Tautonia marina: one gene and its partner. The protein of the gene in region 1 interacts with the protein of each later gene in a pairwise test. Links are inferred from orthologs where the notes say so. Each region holds a gene or a part of one and is shown in the gene's direction. Other genes may lie near its edges. The genes, in order: lon and rplI.

Region 1 (11,635 bases):
GGCGGAACCCGAAGACACGTTGGTTTATAACGATCCACCGTTCCCTTCGACCAGAAGGATCGTCCAGAACGGGCGGCCGTCCTCGGCGTTTGCATAGCCGATCCCCACGCGATCGAAGGGGCCGAGCAGGTTCCGCCGCTGCTGAGCTGACTCGGTCATCGCGTCGAGGACCTCCTTCGGGCCGGGATTGCCCGAGGCAACACTCTGGGCGAGGCGGCGATACGAGACCCCTGCCTCCCGGACCCGATCGGCAATCGAGGGGCCGGGAGGCTTCAGGGAACCGGCCTTCGCCATCGCCTGGGAATACGCCCGGGCGATCCGTTGAAGCTTCGGGTTCGGAGCAAGCGGAGGGAGCTGTTCGTTCAATCGGAGGGTGTTGATTTGCTTCAGGAGTGCGTCGGCGGCCTCGTCGGGATTGCGCTGAGGGATGGGGGTGGCGAAGACGACGCACCAGTAGGGTCGGCCGTTGGGGTCTTCCTCGCGGGCGGCGCCCAGTTCCTCGAACTCGCCGAGGATGTTCCGCCGATGTCCGGAACTGTCCATCCAGCCGGTCATCACCTCCTCGGCCGTTTCCTGACCGGCGGCGACATTCTCACCGACCGACTGATACGGGTATCCGACCTGCTTGACGCGATCGGCCGGGGTCGAGCCATCGACGCCTCGATGGCGGACCTTGCCCAGTTCGATCATGCCGGCGACCTGATCCCGAGCGGCCTGGCTCAGCGTTGGAGAGAAGGAGAGGGGAGGCAGGTCGCGCTCGCTTCGGATCGCGTTGTGACGTGACAGGAGGTCGCGGATCACGCGGTCGGGCGGGTCCGGATCATCGAGGGCGATCGGAACCACCGGGGGATGATCCGGGATCGGTCGGAGCGGTTTCGATCCCTGGCAACCGGGCAGCGCAAGGACCCACGGCAGGGCCAGCAGGGCCAGTTGGGCCTTGAATCGCGGAATCACCGACTGACGCGAAGGGGGCATTGGGATCGGTCCTCCGGATCGATTCGGCCGGGAGAGGGGTCGGACCGGGCATGAAGGATCATGATGAGGGGCCAGGGGGATCGATCTTCTGAAGGGGTTGAAATCGGTCAAGCCCGATCGGTCTCCCTCGGTGGGGTGATCGGACCAAACTGGTCGGCCGATCGGCCCGTGACGTACGATGAATCGGCGTGTTCCGGGTCGGGTGGCCCGCCATCGGAGTCTTGAAGCGAGGCAGCCATGCCGGGCAGTCGGATCGGACCGTTTGTGGCGATCGACCTGGAAACGACCGGCCTCATTCCGGGCGTTGACCGGATCGTCGAGGTCGGCGCGGTGCGGTTCGACGCCGAGGGCCAGGTGCAGGATCGGTTCGCCCGGCTCGTTCATCCGGGGCGGCCGATGAGCCCGGCGGCCGAGCGCATCCACGGCATCTCCGATGCGATGCTGGCCGACGCCGAGCCGAGGGAGGTGATCTTGCCCGCCTTCTTCGACTGGCTGCTGGGGGATCGGCCGCATCGGGTGCTGGCTCACCATGCACGGTTCGATGCCGGATTCCTCGGCAATGAGCTGGCGGCGATCGGTCGCTCGATGCCGGGAGTCGAGATCACCGATACGCTGGCCCTGGCTCGCCATCGCTTGCCGAAGGCCGGAAGCCACCGGCTCGACGCGGTCGCCGAGCTGCTGGGAGTCTCTGCCGGCCCCGCGCACCGGGCATTGGCCGATTGCGAGCGGGTCAGGGGGCTCTGGGTGGCTCTCGACGGCGAGAAAGGGCCTCACGTTCGCTACCCGATTGCCGACCCGGTTCAGGAGCAACTGATCCCCTGCGGCTGGGAAGGGCTCTCGGCGGCGATCGCGGCCGGGGATCGGCTGTTGATCCGCTACGAAGGGGGATCGCGAGGCAGCGGGCCGAGAGAAATCACCCCCCGACGCGTGATCCACAAAGGGGGGGCGGCCTATCTGGTGGCCTTCTGCCATCTGGAACGGTTTGAGAAAGCGTTCCGCCTGGATCGGGTGGTGTCGTTCGATCGGATGGATTCGGCAAGGCCGGTCGCCTGACGCCCGGACAGGCTCGATGGAGGAGCCGCCGAGGGAGGGCGGTCTCAAGCCCGCTTGATGATCCGACTTCCGGCGGCTAAGGTAGTGAGCTTGGGGCTGCTCCGGCCGATTCCATCGGGAAGGGTCGAGGGGACGGCCCAATCCGGATCGACGGTCGGTCGGCCGACGATCGGTGACGTACCGAACTGCTGTCGAGGCTCGCATGACCACCGCCTTTCTCTTGATCTTGCTGGGTGTGTTTGCCCGGCTCAATCCCGAGCATCTCCACAACCTGGTGCCGCTGGGGGCCATTGCGCTGTATGCCGGGGCCAGGCTTTCGAAACGCTATGCGTTGGCCGTTCCGCTGGTGATCATGGTGGCGACCGACCTGGTGATCGACCTGGTCTATTACCCGCAGTTTCGCCGGGGGCCGTTCGATCCGACTCGGCTGGCCGTCTACGGCTCGTACCTGGCAATCGTCTTGCTCGGGCGGTGGACCAGCCGGGATGCGAAGTTCGCCATGCCGGTCGGGATGGCGGTGGTTGGATCGCTCCTTTTCTTCGTGGTGACGAACTTCGCCGTCTGGGCCTCGGGCGTTTCGCTTCAGCCGGGCTCGATTGCCGGCCTGATCGCCTGCTACGGCGACGCGGTGCCGTTCTACCGGGCGACCCTCGTGGCCGACCTGTTCGGCGCGGTCGTGCTGTTCGGGCTCGATGCCGTTCTGCGGCCCGTGATCGAGGCCCGACAGCTTGCCGCCGCCGAGGCCAGGTGAGCCGAGCCTTGACGACCGGATCGAGGCCGGGGCCGGGGTTACTCGTCAGCGTGAGGTCGGCGGCCGAGGCGATCGAGGCGGTGCAGGGTGGTGCTTCGGTCGTGGATGTCAAAGAGCCGGGCCGAGGTCCGCTCGGCTGCGCCGAGGTGAGCGTCTGGCGAGCCGTCCGCGAGGCGGTGTCGCCGGATGTTCCGGTCAGCGTGGCGCTGGGAGAGCTGCGCGAGTGGGCCGATCGCCCCGTTCCTTCCGTTGGGGCCTTCGAGGGGATTGCCTTTCGAAAGCTTGGGCTCTCGGGGATGGTCGGGCGCGACTGGGAACGGATCTGGAACCAGTTTCGGGAGGCGATCGGACCGGGGCCTCCCTGGATCGCCGTGGCCTATCTGGACGCCGATCGGGCGGGAGCGCCGGAGCGGTTTGCGATTCGAGACGCTGCGGTGACGATACCGGAGTGCGCCGGGATCTTGCTCGACACCTGGGACAAATCTCGACCGGCCGATCTGGCGTCGATCGACCCCCACTGGTTCGAACCGATCCGGCAATCCGGGCGGCTGATTGCACTGGCGGGGGGACTCGACGCGGTGGCGATCCGCCGGTTGGGGGCACTTCGTCCCGATTTGTTCGGGGTCCGGGGGGCGGCCTGTTCCGGAGGGGATCGCGGCGGTTGCATCGAACGGGACCGGGTGCGCAGGCTCGTTGAGGCGAGCAGGAGCTCGGCTGCCGCTCGTCGGAACACCGTGTCCTGACGTCGATGGAACGGGGCGTTGTGCGAAGGGGGGAGGGCGGTTTCTCGGGTAGGAAGTCGGCCCCCTCACCCGGCCTGACGGCCACCGGCGCCCTACGAGGGGGGAGGGGGGTGGATTTCGCCGGACGGATTGTCGGGAAGATCGTCGAGGACGGGCAAGCCGGGCGGATAGGGGCCGTCGGCAAGGTCGAAGGGGCCGCAGAGGCCTTCGGCGTCGCAGGCGCGGCAGGCGGCGAGGTCGGCGCGGGTGAGGCCGGGATACCAGGTCATCAGTTCCTCCTCGGTCTTACCGTCGGCGAGCCAGGCAGCGACGTCTTCGACCTCGCGGCGGAGGCGGAGGATCACGGGCCATTGCTCGCTCATGCTGCGAACCAGGGCGATGTGATTCCGCCAGTTGGCGAAGGCGTCGGCAATTTCCTCGGGAGTTGATTCAGGAGGTGGAGGGAGAGGCGCGGGGGCCGGATCGGCGGGCGGGGTCGAGGATCGGCGCTGGGAAGCCTTCGTCGATCCTGGCGAGGCGGCGGCCTGCTGCTCCAGGTGGCGTCGAAGATCCTTGCAGGCGTTGCGGTAGTTCCGTTCGGCGAGGCTCTGGAACCGGCACCAGTCGAGGCCGGGCAGGGTGTCGCTGGGTTCCAATCGGGCTGCTCGGCGGAGCCGCTCGACGGCGATGACGACCATCTCGGCTTGAAGCCGGGCGGGGACGTCGCTCGGGTCGAACTGGGCAAGCCACGATTGGATCAGGGCGTTGAACTGCTGCTCGTCGACCCCCCGAAGCAGCACGAGCCCCATCGGGACCGGAGCCGGGGGAGCGTCGGCGGAAGTCGGGGGCGAGGTCGGGGTCGGCGAAGGCTCGGGAGACGGGTCGGAGGGAGGCACGAAGTGAGGCGTATTCATCGGGGAGCACTCAGGCCGCCTGGGCCGGTCGGACGTCGCGAGGTCGGGCGAGGAATCAAAGAGTGCTCGTCGAGCCCGAGGCGTGCCGCTTCCGGTCGGCCGGTGGTCCTTCTCTCTCTCGATCCGGTCCACAACGCCGGATCGAGGGAGCGCTCCGCGAGGAAGTGGGCGGGAGATTCGCCCCACAACCTTCTCTATTACTCTCGTGAGATTGACGCGGTGTAGTCACTTTTTTCGGAAGAATTTCCAAGATCGGCTTTGATGGGTGTGCGAGCAGGAGGCCTGGCGCGTCGCTCGTGTCGGCGGGGCGTCGTCTTGTCGAGGACACACTCGGCCCAGGGGGTTCCTTCGGAACGTTGCCATCGTGGGGGGGCAAGGGCCGACTTGTCCGGGGGGACACCCGGGGCGTAGGCTGGGAAGGGCCGCGGGCCGGTGATTGCCGATCTCGGCTCTAACACACGCAGGGGAGAATGTCCGCGATGCTGATGGGCCGTCCCGATTCGACGCCGTATGACCTGAGATTCCGATTGCTCGGCGTCCCGATCCGGATTCACCCGGCGTTCTGGATCGTCGGCTTGATGCTTGGGTTCGATCAGGCCGACCCGAAGCGGACCCTGGTCTGGGTGGCGGTCCTGTTCGTGTCGATCCTCTGGCACGAGATGGGGCACGCGATGGCGGCCGTCTGGAACGGCTTGCGGCCGAGTGTGGTGCTTTACTGGATGGGGGGGCTCTGCTTCAGCGAACGCGACCGGCTGGGAATCGGGGGGAACATCGCGGTGATCCTCGGCGGGCCAGGGGCGGGGTTCGTGCTGGGAATCCTGACGGTCTTGGTCGGCGCGGGGGTCGGAGGGCTGACCCTGGAAGACAACCTGGCGCTGTTCGGCCTGGGGTCGGGCAGTATCAGGGAAGCGATCTCCAAGTTCAATGATCCCTACGTGTTCAGTTTTTATTACAGTATGTTGTTTTTCAACTTCGGCTGGACGTTGGTGAACCTGTTGCCGGTCTGGAGTCTGGACGGGGGGCAGTTTCTGGCGCAGGTGTTGACGAGTCGGCACCCGTATCGAGGAATGCAGCAAACCTACACGGTGGGCATGATCACGGCCGGAGCGGTGGCGCTTTGGGCGTTTTCGGCCGAGCAGACGTTTCTGGCGATCTTCTTCGCCCTGTTCGCGTTCTCGAATTACCAGGGGCGGCGCGCCTTGCAGCACCAGGGGGGATATGGTTCGTTTGACATGGATCGAGGCGACTGGTGGACCCGGGGGCGGTGACGGTTGTCATGGGATGGTGGTTGATCGGAGGCTTGGGTGCCGTCGGAATGCTGGCGGCCGTCGTCTGGCTGGCGAGGACCGGGAGGCTCGGCGGGGGGGATTTTGTCATCCGGTTGGGGCCGGGGAGCCGGGTTCAGGTGACGGGAAAAATTCCTCGGTCGAAGGTGCCGGGGATTGCCGGGTTTTTCCAAGACCAGCCGGGAGAGATGCCACGGGGGAGGATTGTGGGGACGTTTGGGCCAGGCGGGACGCCTCGGCTCTGGTTCTCGGCGACGATCGCCCCGGCGCTGCGGCAACGAGCCCGGAATTTCCTGATTGAACACCTGCGCTGAACCGTCGCGCCCTTCCAATCGCGGGCCGATTATTCGAGAATCGACCGTCTTGAGCCTGCGCCTTTGATCTCGGCGCGCCGAATGTTGAAAGTATTGCGACGATGAGCAAACGCAAGTCGAAGTCGACCGCCAAAGCCGAAGCGAGCCCAACTCCCGAGGAATCTCCGACTCAGGGGCGCGATCTGGTCCTGTCGGAACTGGAGGAGCAGGGGCCGCCGTTGCCGAACCGGCTACCGATCTTGCCGCTGCGCGCGGATGTGGTGTTTCCGCAAACCGTGGTGCCTCTGGTCGTCAACCGTCCGGCCGGGATGAAACTGATTGACGAGGTGCATGGTTCGACCGGCGATCGCCTGATCGGGCTGGCGACCCAGCGCTCTCCGGACGTTGAGGAACCGACGCTCGACGACCTGTACGACACGATTTGCGTCGGGTCGATCCTGAAGATGCTGAAGTTCCCGGACGGTTCGACCCGGATCGTCTGCCAGGGACTCGGCCGCGCCCGATTGACCCAGATCGACCGCTCCGAGCCGTTTCTGGTGGGGCAGGTCGAGCCGCTGGAGGAGGCGGTTGAGGAAGGGGAAGAACTGGATGCCCTGGTTCATCTGGTCAACGGCCTGTTCAACCGCCTGAGCGACAACGTTCCCGAGGAACTTCAGGTCGCGGCCATGAACACCCGAGACCCGGCGCGGCTGGCCGACCTGCTGGGGTCGAGCCTGCCGTTCTCGGTCGAGGAAAAGCTGGAGATGCTGGCCGAGCTGGACGTGAAGTCCCGCCTGATGCTGCTGGGCCAGTACCTGACGCGGCACCTGAACGTGATGGAACTGTCGACCAAGATCCAGGCTCAGGTCGGCTCGGAAATCACCAGGGCGCAGCGCGAGCATTTCCTCCGTCAGCAACTGAAGGCGATTCAGGAAGAACTGGGGGAGATGGAACCCGAGGCCGCCGAGGCCCGCGAGCTGGAACGGAAGATCCGCCGCGCGAAGCTGCCGCCCGAGGCCCGCGCCGAGGCCCGACGCGAGATCGACCGCCTGGCCGGAATGCACCCCAGCTCGGCCGAATACTCGATCGTGCGCACCTATGTTGATTGGCTCGCAAGCCTTCCCTGGGCGAAGGCGAGCAAGGACCACCTCGACCTGAAGCACGCCCGAACCGTGCTCGACGAGGATCACTTCGACCTGGAAAAGATCAAGGAACGGATTCTCGAATACCTCGCCGTGCGGAAGCTGAAGAAGGACATGAAGGGGCCGATCCTCTGCTTCGTCGGTCCTCCGGGGACGGGGAAGACGAGCCTCGGCCGTTCGATCGCTCGGGCGATGGGGCGGGAGTTCGTGCGGATCAGCCTCGGCGGCGTGCACGACGAGGCGGAGATCCGGGGGCACCGGCGCACCTACGTTGCCGCCATGCCGGGGCGGATCATCCAGGGGTTGCGCAAGGCGGGTACGAATAATCCGGTGTTCATGCTGGATGAGGTTGATAAGCTCGGCGCCGATTTCCGAGGGGACCCGTCGGCCGCCTTGCTCGAAGTGCTCGACCCGGAACAGAACGCGACCTTCCGAGACAACTACCTCGACATCGACTTCGATCTGTCGCGGATCATGTTCATCGCCACGGCGAACATGCTGGAGACGATTCCCGGCCCGTTGCTTGATCGCATGGAAGTGCTGGAACTGCCCGGCTACGCCGAGGAGGAGAAGATCCTCATCGCCCAGCGCTTTCTGATCCCGAAGCAACTGGAAAGCCACGGGCTGACGGCGAAGCAACTGGTGATCGGTGACGACGCCGTCCGCCGCGTGATTGCCGATTACACCCGAGAGGCGGGCCTGCGGAACCTGGAACGGGAGCTGGCCGCGATCTGCCGGAAGGTGGCCCGAAAACGCGCTGAAGGGTTGAAGACGAGTACGAGCGTCGGGGCCGACGATGTGCCGACCTACCTCGGCCCGCCGAAGCACTTCCGCGAGGTGGCCGCGCGCACCGGAGTGCCCGGTGTTGCCACCGGCCTGGCCTGGACCCCGACCGGCGGTGAGATTCTGTTCATCGAGGCCAGCGGCATGCCCGGCAAAGGGTCGTTTACCCTGACCGGCTTGCTGGGTGAGTCGATGAAAGAAAGTGCTCATGCGGCGATGAGCTACTTGAAGTCGCACACGAAGGCGCTCGGGATTGATCCGGCTCGTTTCGCAAAGACGGATATTCATATCCACGTGCCTGCTGGGGCCGTGCCCAAGGATGGCCCCTCGGCCGGCGTGGCGATTGCCGCGGCGTTGATCAGCCTCTTCCGCGACGAGCCGATTCGGCGCGATCTGGCAATGACCGGCGAGCTGACTCTGACTGGCCGGGTCTTGCCGGTGGGTGGTGTGAAGGAAAAGGTGCTCGGCGCTCGGCGAGCAGGAATTAAAACGGTCTTGATTCCTCGATACAACGAGAAGGACCTGATTGATCTGTCCGAGGAGGTTCGCAGCGACCTGACCTTCCGGAGCGTTGAATCGCTGGATGACGTGGTGACCGCCTTGTTTGCCGAGGCAGAGCCGAACGCGACCGGGAAGAAGTCCGGTCCCTCCAAATCGTCGGCCAAGCCCCGATCGAAAGGCTCTGGCCCGTCGCGCCGAGCGAGTCGCTGAGGAGAGGAGTCTCACCACCAGGCGAGGACGGCGGGCGATGGAGAACGAGCCTTCGATCGGTGTGGCCAGCACGGTCCTGGCGGTTGTGGTGATCGGCATCGCCTTTTTGCTCACCTGGCGTCAGCGGTTGGAATCGCGTCGGCCTCGGAATCTCAGTGACGAGGCCGACGCCCGCTACTTTGCGCGGCAAGACCGCCGACGATACCGAGGGGCCGTGTTGCTGGCGCTCCTCGGTTTGGGGATCGGGGTGGGAGGCAACATCGACATTCGGGCGGGGCAGTCGGAGCGGATCGCCTTCGTCGTGGTGTGGATCGTCGTGTTGCTGCTCGTCTTGCAGACGCTCTTGCTGGCGTTTCTCGACTTATGGTCCACGCGACGCTATGCCGATCGGCAGCGTCGCAAACTCGCCGAGGAACGCCGGCAGACCCTCGAACGAGAGATCGAGGTGGTCAAACAAACGTTTCGCCGTTCCCGGACGCAAGAGAACGGGAAGCACGAACGACCGTGAGGAGAGGGAGGTGGGCGTGTGGGGGGAGCTTTGGTTCCCTCGCGCCGGGACCGGCATCGGTTGCGTGCTTCGACCACCGGTCCGACGGAGGCAGGTTTCTCGATGCGAGCTGACGGCGTGGTCAGTACGTCAGGGCGATGAGGGCCAGAATCAGGGCGATGAAGTTCAGCACGGCTCCCACCGGCACCGCAACCGGGCAGATCAGGCTTCGAAGATAGGCCGCGAGCCAGCCCACCAACGCGATGCCAAGGCCGATCAAGGCCGGGCTCATGGGGGGAACCCAGCCCGCGGCGGCCTGGCCAATCTCGCCGAGATTCTGGGCATAAATTCGACTGGCCTGGAGCAGGACCAGATCGAACCCGTAGATCACCACCAGGATGATCCCCAGAATCGAGGACGTCTGGCCCAGAATCCAGGAAATGTAACTGATTCGCGTTGCAGGATCGGGTTCATTCATGATTGGCTCCATCCCCGGCGTCGTTTCGGGTGTTGTGTTCCAGTGATCGTTTCGTGGTGTGGTTCGGAGCGGTCTACCGAGCGGCCGGCCGGTCGAGCGAGAACGATTCTCTCCGCGATGCTGTTCGTCTGTCGGGCTCGATTGTGGTGGAAAATCGCGTTGAAAACGCAGGAGCCATCAATGGAGCTGCGCGTGGGTCTTAGAACTCGTCCGTGGTTGCGATCGAGCCAAGGCGCTGGCTGGTCGAAGCAGACGCGGCTGGTCGGCCGGATCATTCGAAAGCCTGCGTCACCGATGTCAGAAGGCAAGTGCGTTCAGGAGCCGTCGCGTCCCTGGCCTGTCAGGTCAGGATGACCGCATTTCGATTGTCGCATTGGAAGCCCAACCGGTGCCAGTGGGCCTTGAGGCAATCCGGTGATCGGTCGGCCTCATCGGAGACCCGGCGTTCGCCGGAACCGATTGAGGAGCGATCTGCGGACATCACCTCCCGTCGGACGACGTCCTTATCTGAAACTGAGATTTGCAGGGATGAGAATAAAGTTCGACACTCGGAAGAGCGAATCATCCTTCTTTATTGGATTGGAAAAAAGGTGCTTGCGATCGCATCGATCACAGGGTAAAACCCTTAATGCTGAACTCCTCTGCAATTCTCAAGTGATTCACTTCTCGCCTTGACGCTTCTGTTCGGGGCGATTTGAGCGACGTAATCGGCATGATGATTCGGGGACTCCGTACACTCCGTGACGGATCGATCGGGACCCTGGCAGGGCCAGTGGTCGTGTTGATCGTCTTGTTCGCGGTCAGCCCCGTCACGGTTCGGGCCGAGCAATCGCACTGCGGATTCTATGTGATCCGCCCGGGAGATGTCGTTCTCCAGGAAGCCCTCGGGCTGTCCGATCTGTCTGAAAAGGTCTCAGGCATCGAGGCGGACGAGCGAACGGGATGGCCCGGTTCGGAAGATCGGCCCTGCAGCGGGCCGAGCTGTTCCCGTGGGTCGGACCCGCGCCCGGACGCGTCGACGGCCATCAGCCCCCCTCCACTCGAACACTGGGCTTGCCTCGGACCGGATTCTTCCGGCAGCGAGCCGCCTCTCGACGTTCTGCCCGTTCCCAACCGGCCCGCCCGTCTGGATCGCATCCCATCCCCGATCTTCCACCCGCCCCGGGTTGTCTGAGCCCGTCGACCACACCTCCATGCCTTGGGCTCCACGGTGCCTCGTGAGGCCGGACTCGTCCGTGATGCGGCTCTGATCGCTTATCCCACTGGACGGGCCTCCGCGTCCTGACGGAGACACGACGGCCCTGATCGGCCTGCGAGTCACCTTCGGTCGTTCTGCCGGCGTCGCGCAGATCCCAGAGCGTTCTGCTTCTGCCTCCGAACGCCTTGCGTGCGGTCTTCCGCGCGAGATGCCTGGCAGCCGATCGCCTGGAGACTCGACGGCCCTGTTCGAGGCCGGGGCACGCCGAGGCAGGGGTGGTTTGCGCCACAGAACAACCAGGTTCGGCCCCGAAAACCCGCCGATGGCGGGCTCCGCGGCGGCGCGGACATTTCCCCACAACCCGAGAGGCCGGAGTCCCGGGCGGTCGACCGACCGCACCGGCCCGAATGCGTACCGAGTGCCTCGCCGGCGATCGGAGCGATTGCCCGCGAACGTGGCGACCGGCCCTTATCTTACCTCATCACCTGAATGAATTGGAGAGAGACACATGATGAATCGACGCACCCAAGGGTTCACGTTGATTGAGCTGCTCGTCGTCATCGCCATCATCGGCGTGCTGATTGCCTTGCTCCTGCCCGCTGTCCAGTCGGCCCGCGAGGCGGCTCGGCGGGCGCAGTGTACCAATTACCTGAAGCAGATCGGCCTGGCCGTTCACAACTATGTTGACGTCCACGGGGTCCTGCCGGTCGGGCGCGGGACCCGGCCGCCGCGGCCTTACGACATCACCTCGCGGTACAACTACTCCGGATTCGCGAGCCTACTGCCGTTTCTGGAGCAGGCTCCCGTGTCCTCGGCGATCAACTTCGACCTGACGATGACTG
Region 2 (11,517 bases), on another replicon or contig:
CCTGCTGAAGAAGCACGAGGCCGAGATTGTCGCCAGCCGCCAGTGGGACGACCGTCGCCTCGCCTACCAGATCGGCCCCCACAAGAAGGGCAGCTATCTGCTGACCTTCTTCCGGGTCGATGGCGAGAAGCTCAAGGAACTCGTCTCCGACCTTCACCTCGATGAGCTGGTGGTCCGGGAACTGATCCTCAAGGTCCATCCGAAGCTGGTCGATCACCTGGTGACCCAGGCCATGTCCTTCACCCCGACCGACGAAAGCGGCCCGCCCGAGGACGACGATCGCCGCGATCGCCGCGACCGAGGTGATCGGGGTGACCGCGGTGAACGCCGGGGCCGCGACCGCGACCGCGACTGATCGGCTCCGGTCCCGTTCGGGGTGGCCCATCCCGATTCGACTTCTTGGCTTGTGTCCGGCGGGTCCATGTGGTACGGTTCTTCCAAGGTGACAACCGTTTAGTGGTGTGAGTCCGAGTCCCGTCCGCAATCCGCCGTGACCCACCGGTCCGGAGCCGGGGAGGTTCGTCTCGATGGCCGACTTTAACAAGGTGTTCCTGATCGGACGCCTGACCCATGACCCCGAGCTGCGATACACCCCCAGTGGGGCTCCGGTCAGTGACCTTCGACTGGCCACCAGCCGCGTTTACAATACCAAAGACGGGGATCGCCGCGAGGAAACCCTGTACATCGACATCACCGTCTGGAACCGTCAGGCCGAGAACTGCTGCCAGTATCTCAAGAAGGGCAGCCAGATCCACGTCGACGGCTTCCTGAAAATGGATTCCTGGGAAGATCGGAACAGCGGCGAGCGACGGACGAAGATCAAGGTCGAGGCCGATCGCGTTCAGTTCCTCGATAGCCGCCGCAGTGACGACTCCGGGGCCTCCTCCTCCCGGCACGATGTCGAGTACGACGAACCTCCGGCCCGAGAACCCCGACGGGCCGCTCCCGAAAGCAGTGAGCCCCGAGGGGCCTCCAACGGCTCCGGCCCCCGACCGTACGCTCCTCCTCCTCGCCGACCGGCCCCCAGCCACGACGAACAAGGCGACGAGGATATCCCGTTCTGACCCGACCCGTACCACGCAACCGCAAGGCGATTGCACGGCCCGACCCGCCGACGGCGCAGGGCTCGCGCCGCCCGACGAGACGAGGACGCGACATCATGGCCAAGACCCCCAGCAAGACCAAGCAGGCCAAGGCCGCCGCCAAGGCGGCCCGAGCCAAGTCCCATACCCAGTCGCAGAGCCAGGCGGCCCAGGCCATCCTTGGCACCACGCGACGACCGGGTTGGGAACGCCGACACAACCACCCGACCCGACCGAAGAACGGCTACATGCACGTCCTCTTGACCAACAAGGTCGCCAAGCTCGGTGAGCCGGGCGATCTGGTCAAGGTTCGACCGGGATACGCGCGCAACTTCCTGTTGCCGCAAGGCCTTGCGACCTTTGCCACGCCGCACAATCTTCGGATCGTCGAGAAGCATCGCTCGCGACTCAAGGCCCTGGAAGAAGCCAAGCGTTCCGACCTCCAGAATCTCGCCGCTCAGCTCTCCCAGCGCTCGATCACCATCGAGGCCAACGCCAACGAGGAAGGTCACCTCTACGGCTCGGTCAATGCCCAGCAGATTGCCGCCGCCCTGGCGACCGATGGCGTGCAGATCGACGCCGAGAGCGTTCGGATCGAAGGGCCGCTCAAGGAGCTTGGCTTCTACAGCATCCCGATCCACCTGGGCATGGAGATCACCGGCGAGGTCAAGCTCTGGGTGGTCCCCACGCACGTCGAGGGAGACGAAGGGGGGGCCTGACCCACTCCTTTGGTTCTTGGGGCGTGATGCACTGGGCATGATCGTGACGGAAAGTGGGCGTCGGTTGACTCGTTCCGGGTCTGGGACGCCCCTTTTCCTTCGTGTTGGTGCCGTGATCCGGCCGATCTCTTTTCATGGTTGTCGGCCGGCCGAACCGCAGCCTCCCTTAGGTTTCGATAGAGCCATGGATTCGGCCCTGCGGCGATCGCCCGCTCTTGGCTTGATCCGCGAGGGGTCGGCCCGGCCATTCGCCGCCCGCGATCGGTCGGAGCTGCTTGCTGATGTCCCCCTACGCCAATGGTCACGGCAACGGTCATCACCCCAGAAATGCCGCCCCGTCGTCGGCACCGCCCGACGACCGTCTGCCCCCTCAGAACCTCGAAGCCGAGCGCGGCGTGCTCGGCTCGATCTTGCTCGACAATGAAGTCCTCCACGATGTCGTGCCGTTGCTCCGGCCCGACGACTTCTACCGCGATGCCCACCAGACGCTCTATACCGTCATCCGAGAGCTGTACGACCTCGGCCGACCCGTCGACACCCTGCTCCTGGCCGAGGAACTCCAGCGCCGCGAGCAATACGATCGCCTCGGCGGCGACGAGCTGATCGGCTCGATCATCAACAGCGTGCCCCACGCCGCGAATGCCTTGCATTACGCGGTCATCGTCCGTGAGAAGTCGGTCCTTCGTCAGCTCATCGGCGGTGCCCACGAGATCCTCAAAGATAGTTACGACAGCATCAAGTCGGCCGACGAGGTCCTCCAGAACGCCGAGCGTCAGGTCTTCCGGATTGCCGAGGAGCAGGCCACCGGCGAGACGGTCGACCTGCAGGACATCGTCACCGAGGCGATGGACCGGATCGCCCTCCGATCCGAGTCTCGCCACCCGATCACCGGGACCGCCAGCGGCCTGCTCGACCTCGACGACATTACCACCGGGTTCCAGGGGTCGCAGCTCATCATTCTGGCCGCCCGCCCGAGTATGGGGAAAACGGCCATTGCCTTGAATATCTGTGAGAACGTTGCCCTGACCCAGAACAAGGCCGTTCTCTTCGTCTCGCTCGAAATGGGCAAGCTGGAGATCGCCGACCGAATGCTCGGCGCCCGGGCCAAGGTCGACGGCCACAAGCTCCGGACTGGCCAGGGGCTCAACCAGCGCGACATGACCATGCTCGGCCGCGCGTACGATGAACTGCGGGCCGGCGCCCCTGTCCTGATCGACGACACGCCGACCCGCAACATGCTCCAGATCACGGCCAATGCCCGCCGGATCAAGCTTCGCCAGGCCAAGACCAGCCAGGACCTCGGCCTGATCATGGTCGACTACATCCAGCTGATCGAGCCCGACTCGGGCGAAGGGCGCGACAGCCGACAGGAGCAGATTGCCAAGATCAGCCGCCGCCTCAAGACCCTTGCCCGAGAGTTGAACGTGCCCGTCGTCGCCCTCTCTCAGCTCAACCGAGGCGTCGAGAACCGCGAGGACCGCCGCCCCCGCATGGCCGACCTCCGCGAGTCGGGGGCCATCGAGCAGGACGCCGACCTTGTGCTCCTCTTGCACCGGCCCGAGTATTACGACCCCAACGATCAGCCTGGCATCGCCGAGCTGATCGTCGCCAAGAACCGAAACGGCCGCACGGACACCGTGAAGCTCACCTTCCTCAAGAACTTCATGCGGTTCGAAAACCTCGCCGCGGTCGCCGACGGCCCGATCGACGCCGGGACCTTCTGACCCTCGCCTCCGTGTTCGATCCGGCGATGCCCCGGCCTTCGGAACCGGGGTGTCGCCGATCGCGTCACGGTCGGCACATGGCGATCGCCTCATCTTTGCTGATGGGGTCCGTCTGATTCGCTCGGGCGTGCATCTCCCGCACGAACTGGTTGTTCGAGTCGCCCGTGTCTCCGGACCAATCGACCAGGCGGCCGTTCGTGGCGAAGACGCAGACCGGAGGGCCGGAGACGATCGGCCCTCGGGGCCTCCCGACCCAGACGACATAGGACGTCCCGTCGTGCTCGACCGCCGCGAAGCGATAGGTCTCGGGCAATACGGCGATCAGGTCGTCGATCGTCTCCATTCCTTCGGGGGGCATAAACCGCTTCCAGGGTGGGCCGATGATGAGCAGGCCGAGAATCCCGAGCATCACAACAGTGATGCCCCATTCGACCTGCCGCTGACGCTTCGTCGGCTTCGGCCGTACGTCCTTCCTCATCGGTTTTCGTCCACGAGATCCTCCCCGATCCGATCAAAGAACTCGAACGTGTCTGGCAGCGCAACCTGGACGATGACCATGTGCTCAATACCGGGGTATTCCCGATACTCGACTTGTTCCGAACCGATCCGGGTCAGTTCATCACGGAGTTTCTGGGACGAATCGAGCATAAAATCGAGCGCCCCAATACCGATGAAGATAGGGACCTGCGTTAATCCTGGCACCTCGTCGATGCGTCCTCCTCCTCCGAGCGCACTCACTGCCGCGTAGCGATCCGGGTGTCGGACGACCGCTTCAATCGCCTGAGCCGCTCCGCTGGAATGTCCCACGAGGAAGACCCGGGACCGATCGACCGGGTAGACGGACGCCATCGCATCGACCACCTCCGCGATCGGCCCCGAACCGATCGGACCCCGTCGGGGACTGATGAGCAGCCAGCCGCGCTTCCGGCAATGCTCCACGATGGCGCCTCGGCCGTAGCCGTCAAAGAAGAGATTCTCACTCCCGCCCATGCCATGCAGGGCCACGACCAGAGGAGCGGGATTTTCCTCCGTAATCGTCTCGGGAACGAACACGCGGGCCGGAATCAGGCGTCCTTCCGGTGCCACCAGGGTCATGCGGAAGGATCCCGGACGAGCAGGGCCGTGGTGAGGGGCGCCGGTGTCCCACGAGGCGAGCAAGGCTTCCAGGTCGATCATCAATGCCGATGCGTTGATGTCCGTCTCCGAAGCCCCGCCGTTCGCAAGATTGGTGAGGATCTGGAAAGACTGACGAGCCGTCGCGGAGTCGGTCGTGAGCCCTGAATCGGTTTCGATCCAGGTATCGAGGGTGGCCTCGGCTAATTTCAGGCGATCCGCCAGGCGATCCACGACCGAGATCACGGATCGACTCTGAGACACATTTCGACCCGAGACGATCACGTTGAGGGTCAACCGGTGATCCCCCTCGGGGAGATCGGCGGTCGGGATCTCGATCGCCTGCGTTCCCTCATCCAACTTCAATTCGAGCAGCGAGCGGGAGTCCTCCGTTCCGTTGACAGCAATCGAAATGCGGGCGATCGCCTGATCCGGGACTTCGACCTCGACCGGATAGACGGGGCTGATCGTGGCGTCGAGCGTTGTTCCACCTCGCTCGATCAGCCGGGATGCGGGGTGGATTGCCAGGGAATCGGCCCACTGGACCGCGTCTGGAAGGTTCACTTCCCCATTGAGCAGCCGAAAGGCCCGCGTCATCGCTCGGGCCGCCTCGTCGAACTGAAAGCGGAAGAAGTCCTTGACCGAATCGTCGAGCGCCTGCGCGGCTCGTTGCCGGGCGTCGGGTTCGGCCGGCTGTTCCCAACGTTCTTCGAACGCTCGCAGGCGGCGCCCCAGTTCGTAGCGGTCGGCCTGGGCCGCCGCAGAACTCGGATGGACGACGAGACTGACGAAGGCCGCAAACGCAAGCACGACACGCTGGCCGAATCGTCGAGAAACGTGCGCTCGAACACCGAACATGATCCCAGGGCTCCCGGTGGCAATCGTGATTCCACGGTTAGCCGCCGCCGTAGGCACTGTGCTTGCGGCGACGGCTGGAGGTGAACTCTTCCACGGTTCCTCGCGTGATCACTTCGTAAAGAACCGCTTCCTTGTCTCCCCGCTTGCGGAGAATGCGTCCGAGGCGTTGCACATGCTCACGCACGGAACCCGTGCCCGAGAGGATGATCGCCACGTTCGCTTCGGGAACGTTCACCCCTTCGTTCAGAACGCGGCTGGTGGCGACGATCGGGAATCGCCCGTCGTTGAATCGCAGCAGCACTTCCCTGCGTTCCTTGGTCTTGGTCTGGTGGGTGATGACCGGAACCAGAAATCGGCGGGCAATTTGATAGACCGTCGCGTTGTCGTGCGTAAAGATGATGATGCGGTCGCCGTGGTGGTGGTCGAGCAACCGGCCCAGCAGTTGGAGCTTCGCCGGTGCGGCCAGGGCCAGCTCGCGCTGTTCGCGATAGGCTTGATAGGCGATCCGACCTTCGGGCGATCGGAAGGCGAGGCGGAGAAACTGGCCCCAGGCATCGGGCCGGCGGAAGTCGATGCCGTGATCGCGGGTGAAGGTGCGGTAGACCTCGCGGCACGACTCGTAGCGGTACTGTTCTTCCTCGCTCAGGTTGACATATTGCGTTTCGACGCGGTAATCGGCGAGGAACTGGCCGCGAAGCTGGGTGATCTCTTTCCGGTAAATGATCGGGCCGATCAGGCGGTCGAGCTGTTCGTGGGCGTTGTCGGCCCGCTCGGGAGTCGCGGTCAGGCCAAGGCGGAAGGGGGCAATGGCGCAGGTGGAGGCCAGGCCATAGGTGGGGCCGGGCAGGTGGTGGCACTCGTCGAACACAAGAAGACCGAACTTGTTGCCGATTCGGTCCATATTCATGTAGGCCGAATCATAGGTGGTGACGGTCAAGGGCTTGATTTCGTAATAGCCGCCGCCGAGCAGGCCGACCTCAACATCAAAGCAGAGGGTCAGTTCGTCGAACCACTGGTTCATCAGGTCGATCGTCGGCGTGACGACCAGCGTCGGCCGCTGGGCCGCATGGATGGCCAGGTTTGCCATGTGTGTCTTGCCGGTGCCGGTGGGCAAGACGACCACCCCTCGCATCCCGGAGGCGGACCACGCCTCCAGGGCCTCGGTCTGATGCGGAAAGGCTGGCTTGTCGACGCGAATGGTCCAGCGGGTCTTCCCCTGGTAGTCGCGGGCTTGATCCTCGTAGGAGATGCCGTGATCGCGCAGGTGTTGCACGATCTCGCGGTACCAGATGGCCGGGGCGCGGTAGATGCCACGCCGCCTGGGATCGAACTGCAAGCCGGGAAGGCCTCGCGAGTCGTGCTCGGGCAAGCCTTCGACGACGAGCGTGCCTTCCTCGAACGACAGCGACAGCCTGGCCGGATCGCCTTCGGTCGTCGATGAGCCACTCATCACCGCTCGTCTCCTCGGGTTGCCGAACGGGCCAGGACCGTCCCGATTGAGGGTCGGGCGGGAGCGAAGGACCGGGCATTCTCGGGCCTTCGATCTCGGTTTCCCACTGAGGGGAGGGATGTGGGGCCGTCTCGCTGAACATCCATATCCAAGTGTAACCCGACGAGCCCTCGTTTGAGAACAGAGGGCCGCCGGGTTCGTCCGACGACCGGGGATGGCGCGTGATGTTGCGATCAGCCGTGCCCGTAGCCGCGATCGAACGCGTCGATGCTCCGCATGTGGTCGGAGTAGACCGCGCGAAAGGTGTCCTGATCGACGGACCAGCGGGGGTTGTCTTCGGTGTGACGGTGGCAGTGTTCCTCGATCAGGCGGTGGAGGAACTTGAACAGTTGCCGGGGGGTCCGAAGGTGTCCCAGGGCGTCTTTCAGGGCGTCGTCGCCGACCGATTCGTCGATGAATTGCCGGAGCCGGGGGCTGCCGTTGGTCGGTTGACCGTCGGTGGCGCAGGCGCGGAGGCGGTCGGTCGCCAGGTCGTAGAGGGAGGGGCCGGTCCAGCGCAAGGGCTTAATCATGTTCAGCTTGTCGGGCCGGGCGCGGTCGTAGAACTCCTTGTCCATCTTGTCGAGGTAGTAGGCCAGCTCGATCGGGAGCAGGAGCTTCAGGCCGATCCCCGGATGGCGGAGGAACTTGTGATCGAGCAAGGGCCAGACCAACGCCCGCATCTTGCGCGGGTCGCCCTCGATCGCCTGGGGTTCGTCCACGCGGTCGACCAGGACGATGATCCCGCCGTAGCCGAGGTCCTTCAATACGCTCTGGAACTTCCGGAGCAGCTCGAACCGTTCTTCTCCGACTCCGCCTTTGGAGGCGGTGGGCATCGGCTGGCCGGCCAGCTCGGTCGGGCGGAACCAGAGCAGCTCCCAGCGCAGGGCCGAGGGGTCGCGGCTCAGGACGCGCAGGGCTTTGCGAATGTCCCTCGCTCGGAATTCGGCCTGTAGCAAGCGCCATCCCCAGTAGAGCCAGCCGAGGGCGACCAGGCCGACGAGCCAGGGGGTGATCGACCAGCTTCGCAGGGCGTCGAAGGCCACGAGCATCAGGGCGACGATCACCGTGACGCCGATGCCGATTTGCAGGTCGCGGCGGCTCCAGAGGGGGCGGAAGCCGGATCGGCGGCGGAGGCGGTCCCAGCGGCGGTCGATCGGCTCGCCGGTCGAGGAGTCGTAGAGCGCCGCCAGCAAGAGAAGGTCGCGGCGGCGATCGAGCGAGAGCCGCGTCAGGTCCATGCGCTCTTCGGTCAGGCGATCGACGAGTTGCGTGACCCCGAGCGAGAGGATCGCGTCCATGTGGTCATGGAGTTTCCACCGGCTCAGGGCCGAGGCGGTGTCCTTCGCTCGGATGGCGGTGCGGAAGTGGTCGAGGAAGGGGTTGAACTCGTCGTAAGAGATGACGAGGACCCGGGAATCGGGGTGTTCTTTATTGTAGGTTTCCAACTCGGCGATCGCCTGGAGGCGCATGGCGGTCTTGCCGCTGCCTTTCTCGCCAAAGACGAGGGCGGTTGACGGCTCGGCCGGGCTGCCGAAGAACTTGTCCCAGGCGGGGTGATGGATGGTCCAGAGGCAGCCGCTCTTGAAGACCGTGTCGGTCTGGGCGTCCTCCTCGCTGAACGGGTTGCCGCTGATCCCGTAGTGTTTGAGGAACTGGTCCGTCTTCATGCGATCGCCACGTCCTCTCCCTGAGTCGGTTGCCGACCGGAATGCTCCCGACGCCCGGCCCGGCCCCTATGGTGATACCCGAACCCCGGTCTACGACGCAATCGCAGGAGCGCACAACCACCGAGGGATCGGACTCGTTCGCACGCGGTCGACGATTTCCGCAACGCTGCTCCAACGGCGGTCGCCCACCGGTCGGTCCATGCGGTATGATGAGCGAGGACACGCGGAAGGCCGATCGGCAACGGGGTGGTTCTGTTAGCCGTCGGCCTGGATCGTGAATACAGAGCGCGGCGTGCGGGCGTATCTTTCCTGGTTTTTGGCCTTCCTCGTTCTGTTGGCAAGTGGGATTGCCTTCGGACGGCTGTTCTTCCGGTTCGACCAACCTCACACCGCCGACCTGCCCGAGATCCGGGTTGCGGCGGCCAGCGACCTGTACGCGGCAATGCCCGAGCTTGTCGAGGCGTTTGAAGCGGAGCAGGGGGGGCAGGTTCGAGTCGTTCCCGTGCTTGGCTCGTCGGGGCAACTGGCCCGGCAGATTGAACAGGGAGCGCCGTACCATGTCTTCCTCTCGGCCAATCGAGACTACGTGCGGAGGCTGTCCGATTCGGGAGCGATCATGCCCGACTCGGTTCGGCCGTATGCCCGAGGGCCCTTGGTGCTGGCCTTTGCCCAATCGATCGAGATTGCCGCATCGGGACTCGATGCCCTGACCGATCCGGCAATCCGGAGCATCGCGCTGGCCAATCCCGATCATGCGCCGTACGGCATGGCCGGTCGCCAGGCCTTGCAGCATGCCGGCCTCTGGGACGAGCTTCAACCGAAGATCGTGTTCGGTCAGTCGATTCAGAACGCCGCCCAGTTTGTTCGATCGGGACAGGCCGAGGCCGGCTTGATCGCGCGATCGCTGGTTCCCGATCCTTCGCTCCGTTGGGAGCCGGTGCCTGCCGACCTGCACGATCCGATTGACCAGTATCTCGGGATCGTCGCCGATCGTGAGCGGCTCGACTCAGCCCAGGCGTTCTGCGAGTTTCTGGTCAGTGAGCAAGGCCAGGCAATTCTCCGCCGCTTTGGCTTCGAGCCGGCCGGAGGCACGCTCTTGCCCGAAGTCGAGAGCGACTGAACGGCGGTCCGCTTCTGGAAGACACATGGCCGATCGCGCCGAGCACGGTCATGATCGGAGACGAGCGTCAATCGGGCAACCCGGCAGGGTTTGGAGGTCGAGAGGGCGAGCATCGCGGGGAGCGAGGCGTTGGCCGAGGACTTGATCGAGCGGTTTGGCTACATCGGGATCATCTTGCTCCTGGTCCTGGGTGGATTGGGGCTTCCCGTCCCCGAGGAGGTGCCGATCATCGTGGCGGCGATCCTCTCGAAGAAGGGGGCAATGTGGGCTCCGATGGCCTTCGGCTCCTGCGTACTTGGGGTCTTGATCGGTGATTTCATCGTTTATGGGCTCGGCTACGTCTACGGAGAGCGGGTTCTGGGATTCCGACTGACCCGGAAGTTCCTGACGAGAGCCCGAGAGGAGCAGATCAAGGGGTATTTCACCCGGCACGGCTTGAAGATTCTGATCCTCGGCCGGTTCGCGGTCGGCTTTCGGACGGCGGCGTATCTGACGGCCGGAATTTTGCGTCATCCCCCGCTGAAGCTGCTCATTACCGACCTGTTCGCGGTGATGCTGAGTACCCCGTTGATGTTCGCGCTCGGCTGGTTGTTCGCGTTTCAGATCGAGGCCGGAATTCGGGAGGCTCAGCACTACCTGGCCGTGATCCTGGCCTCCGCCCTGGCGATCTGGATCATTGTCCGTTACGTCCGGGCTCGCAAGCGGGGCGGCAAGCCGGTTGGTCCCCCGGTGTTTGAAGGAAGCGAGGTTCCGTTGCCTCCGGGGGATCTGTCGCTGCCGTATCCCAACGCGTTGCCGTCGGGAGACTCGGGACCTCGAAGGGAAGCCCGAGTCGAGGGAATCGTGCTGCCTCCGGGGCATGCTCGGCCTGCCGCTCCTGAACCAACCCCGCCCGTTCGACCGGTCGAGCCTTCGCCTCCGGTCTCCGACACGCTCCGCGATTCTGATGAGTCCCGGGAACGATCGCCCGCTCCCTGATGGACCGTCGAGCCGAAGGGAGGGCCTCCTGGCAGTTGCAATCAGGACAGGGACCGATGACGCCCCTGGGGTGGGGGTTGATCGGTTTCCGGCACGAGCAGGGCGATGGCCAGGTCGAGCTGCGATCGTTCGCCGAACAGGACCACGACATCACCGCCGTTGAGCCGAATCTCAGGGTCAGGGTTGACCAGATCGGTTGACCCTCGGCGAATGGCCAGAATGGTGGCACCGCTGAGCGTTCGCAAGCGAACCTCGGCGATCGACCGACCGACCGCCGGCGATTGGACAGGGATCAAGCACGACTCGACCGCCGCTCCCTCGGCCAGGGAAAAGGGCATGTCCAGGCGCACGGGTCGAGCCGATCGCAGGATCTGATACTGATCGCTCCTGACCCGGTCAATCAGGTCGAGAATCAGGTTGCGAGGCACCTGATACTCGACGAGAACCCGGTCGAACAGCTCGATCGAGGTGACGAAGTTTTCAGGAATGACCTCATCGGCCCCGAGCCGGCGCAACTCGTCGATATCTTCGATGTCGTGCACCCGGGCCACGATGTACAGGTTCGGGTTCAGGAAGCGGGCCATGCGGACGGCCCGTCGGGTCGCGTCCGGATCGGAGATGACGACCACGACCATCTTCGCTCGGTCGATCCCGGCATGTTCGAGGACCGAGGCCCGCGTGCAATCTCCGTAGAAGATCGGCTGCCCCTGACCGCGCAACCGGCGGACGGAGTCGGGGTTCATTTCCAGAATCACGTACGGAAT

The links.
Region 2: the proteins of lon (region 1) and rplI interact in binary tests that used the Escherichia coli proteins (3 or more experiments, as listed by UniProt). The link is inferred for Tautonia marina from one-to-one orthologs.

What each region holds. Positions count from the first base shown.
Region 1 is NZ_WEZF01000006.1:141,904-153,538, forward strand. The notes cover bases 5,846-8,916. They hold lon (endopeptidase La), read left to right. Parts: upstream 5,846-6,203; coding sequence 6,204-8,630; downstream 8,631-8,916. Other genes in these bases: GA615_RS09400 (hypothetical protein), read left to right, coding at 5,846-6,015; GA615_RS09410 (hypothetical protein), read left to right, coding at 8,668-8,916. Also shown: GA615_RS09375 (CAP domain-containing protein), read right to left, coding at 25-975; GA615_RS09380 (exonuclease domain-containing protein), read left to right, coding at 1,213-2,028; GA615_RS28105 (DUF6580 family putative transport protein), read left to right, coding at 2,231-2,779; GA615_RS28110 ((5-formylfuran-3-yl)methyl phosphate synthase), read left to right, coding at 2,776-3,522; GA615_RS09390 (DUF433 domain-containing protein), read right to left, coding at 3,615-4,415; GA615_RS09395 (metalloprotease), read left to right, coding at 4,895-5,683; more of GA615_RS09400, read left to right, coding at 5,680-5,845; more of GA615_RS09410, read left to right, coding at 8,917-9,138; GA615_RS09415 (hypothetical protein), read right to left, coding at 9,260-9,595; GA615_RS09420 (DUF1559 domain-containing protein), read left to right, coding at 11,302-11,635.
Region 2 is NZ_WEZF01000002.1:443,599-455,115, reverse strand. Bases 28-2,980 are described here. They hold rplI (50S ribosomal protein L9), read left to right. Parts: upstream 28-1,159; coding sequence 1,160-1,801; downstream 1,802-2,980. Other genes in these bases: dnaB (replicative DNA helicase), read left to right, coding at 2,083-2,980; GA615_RS04350 (single-stranded DNA-binding protein), read left to right, coding at 528-1,064; rpsF (30S ribosomal protein S6), read left to right, coding at 28-355. Also shown: more of rpsF, read left to right, coding at 1-27; more of dnaB, read left to right, coding at 2,981-3,525; GA615_RS04335 (hypothetical protein), read right to left, coding at 3,590-4,003; GA615_RS04330 (hypothetical protein), read right to left, coding at 4,000-5,496; GA615_RS04325 (DEAD/DEAH box helicase), read right to left, coding at 5,534-6,946; GA615_RS04320 (hypothetical protein), read right to left, coding at 7,180-8,655; modA (molybdate ABC transporter substrate-binding protein), read left to right, coding at 8,930-9,775; GA615_RS04310 (DedA family protein), read left to right, coding at 9,905-10,753; GA615_RS04305 (cation:proton antiporter domain-containing protein), read right to left, coding at 10,795-11,517.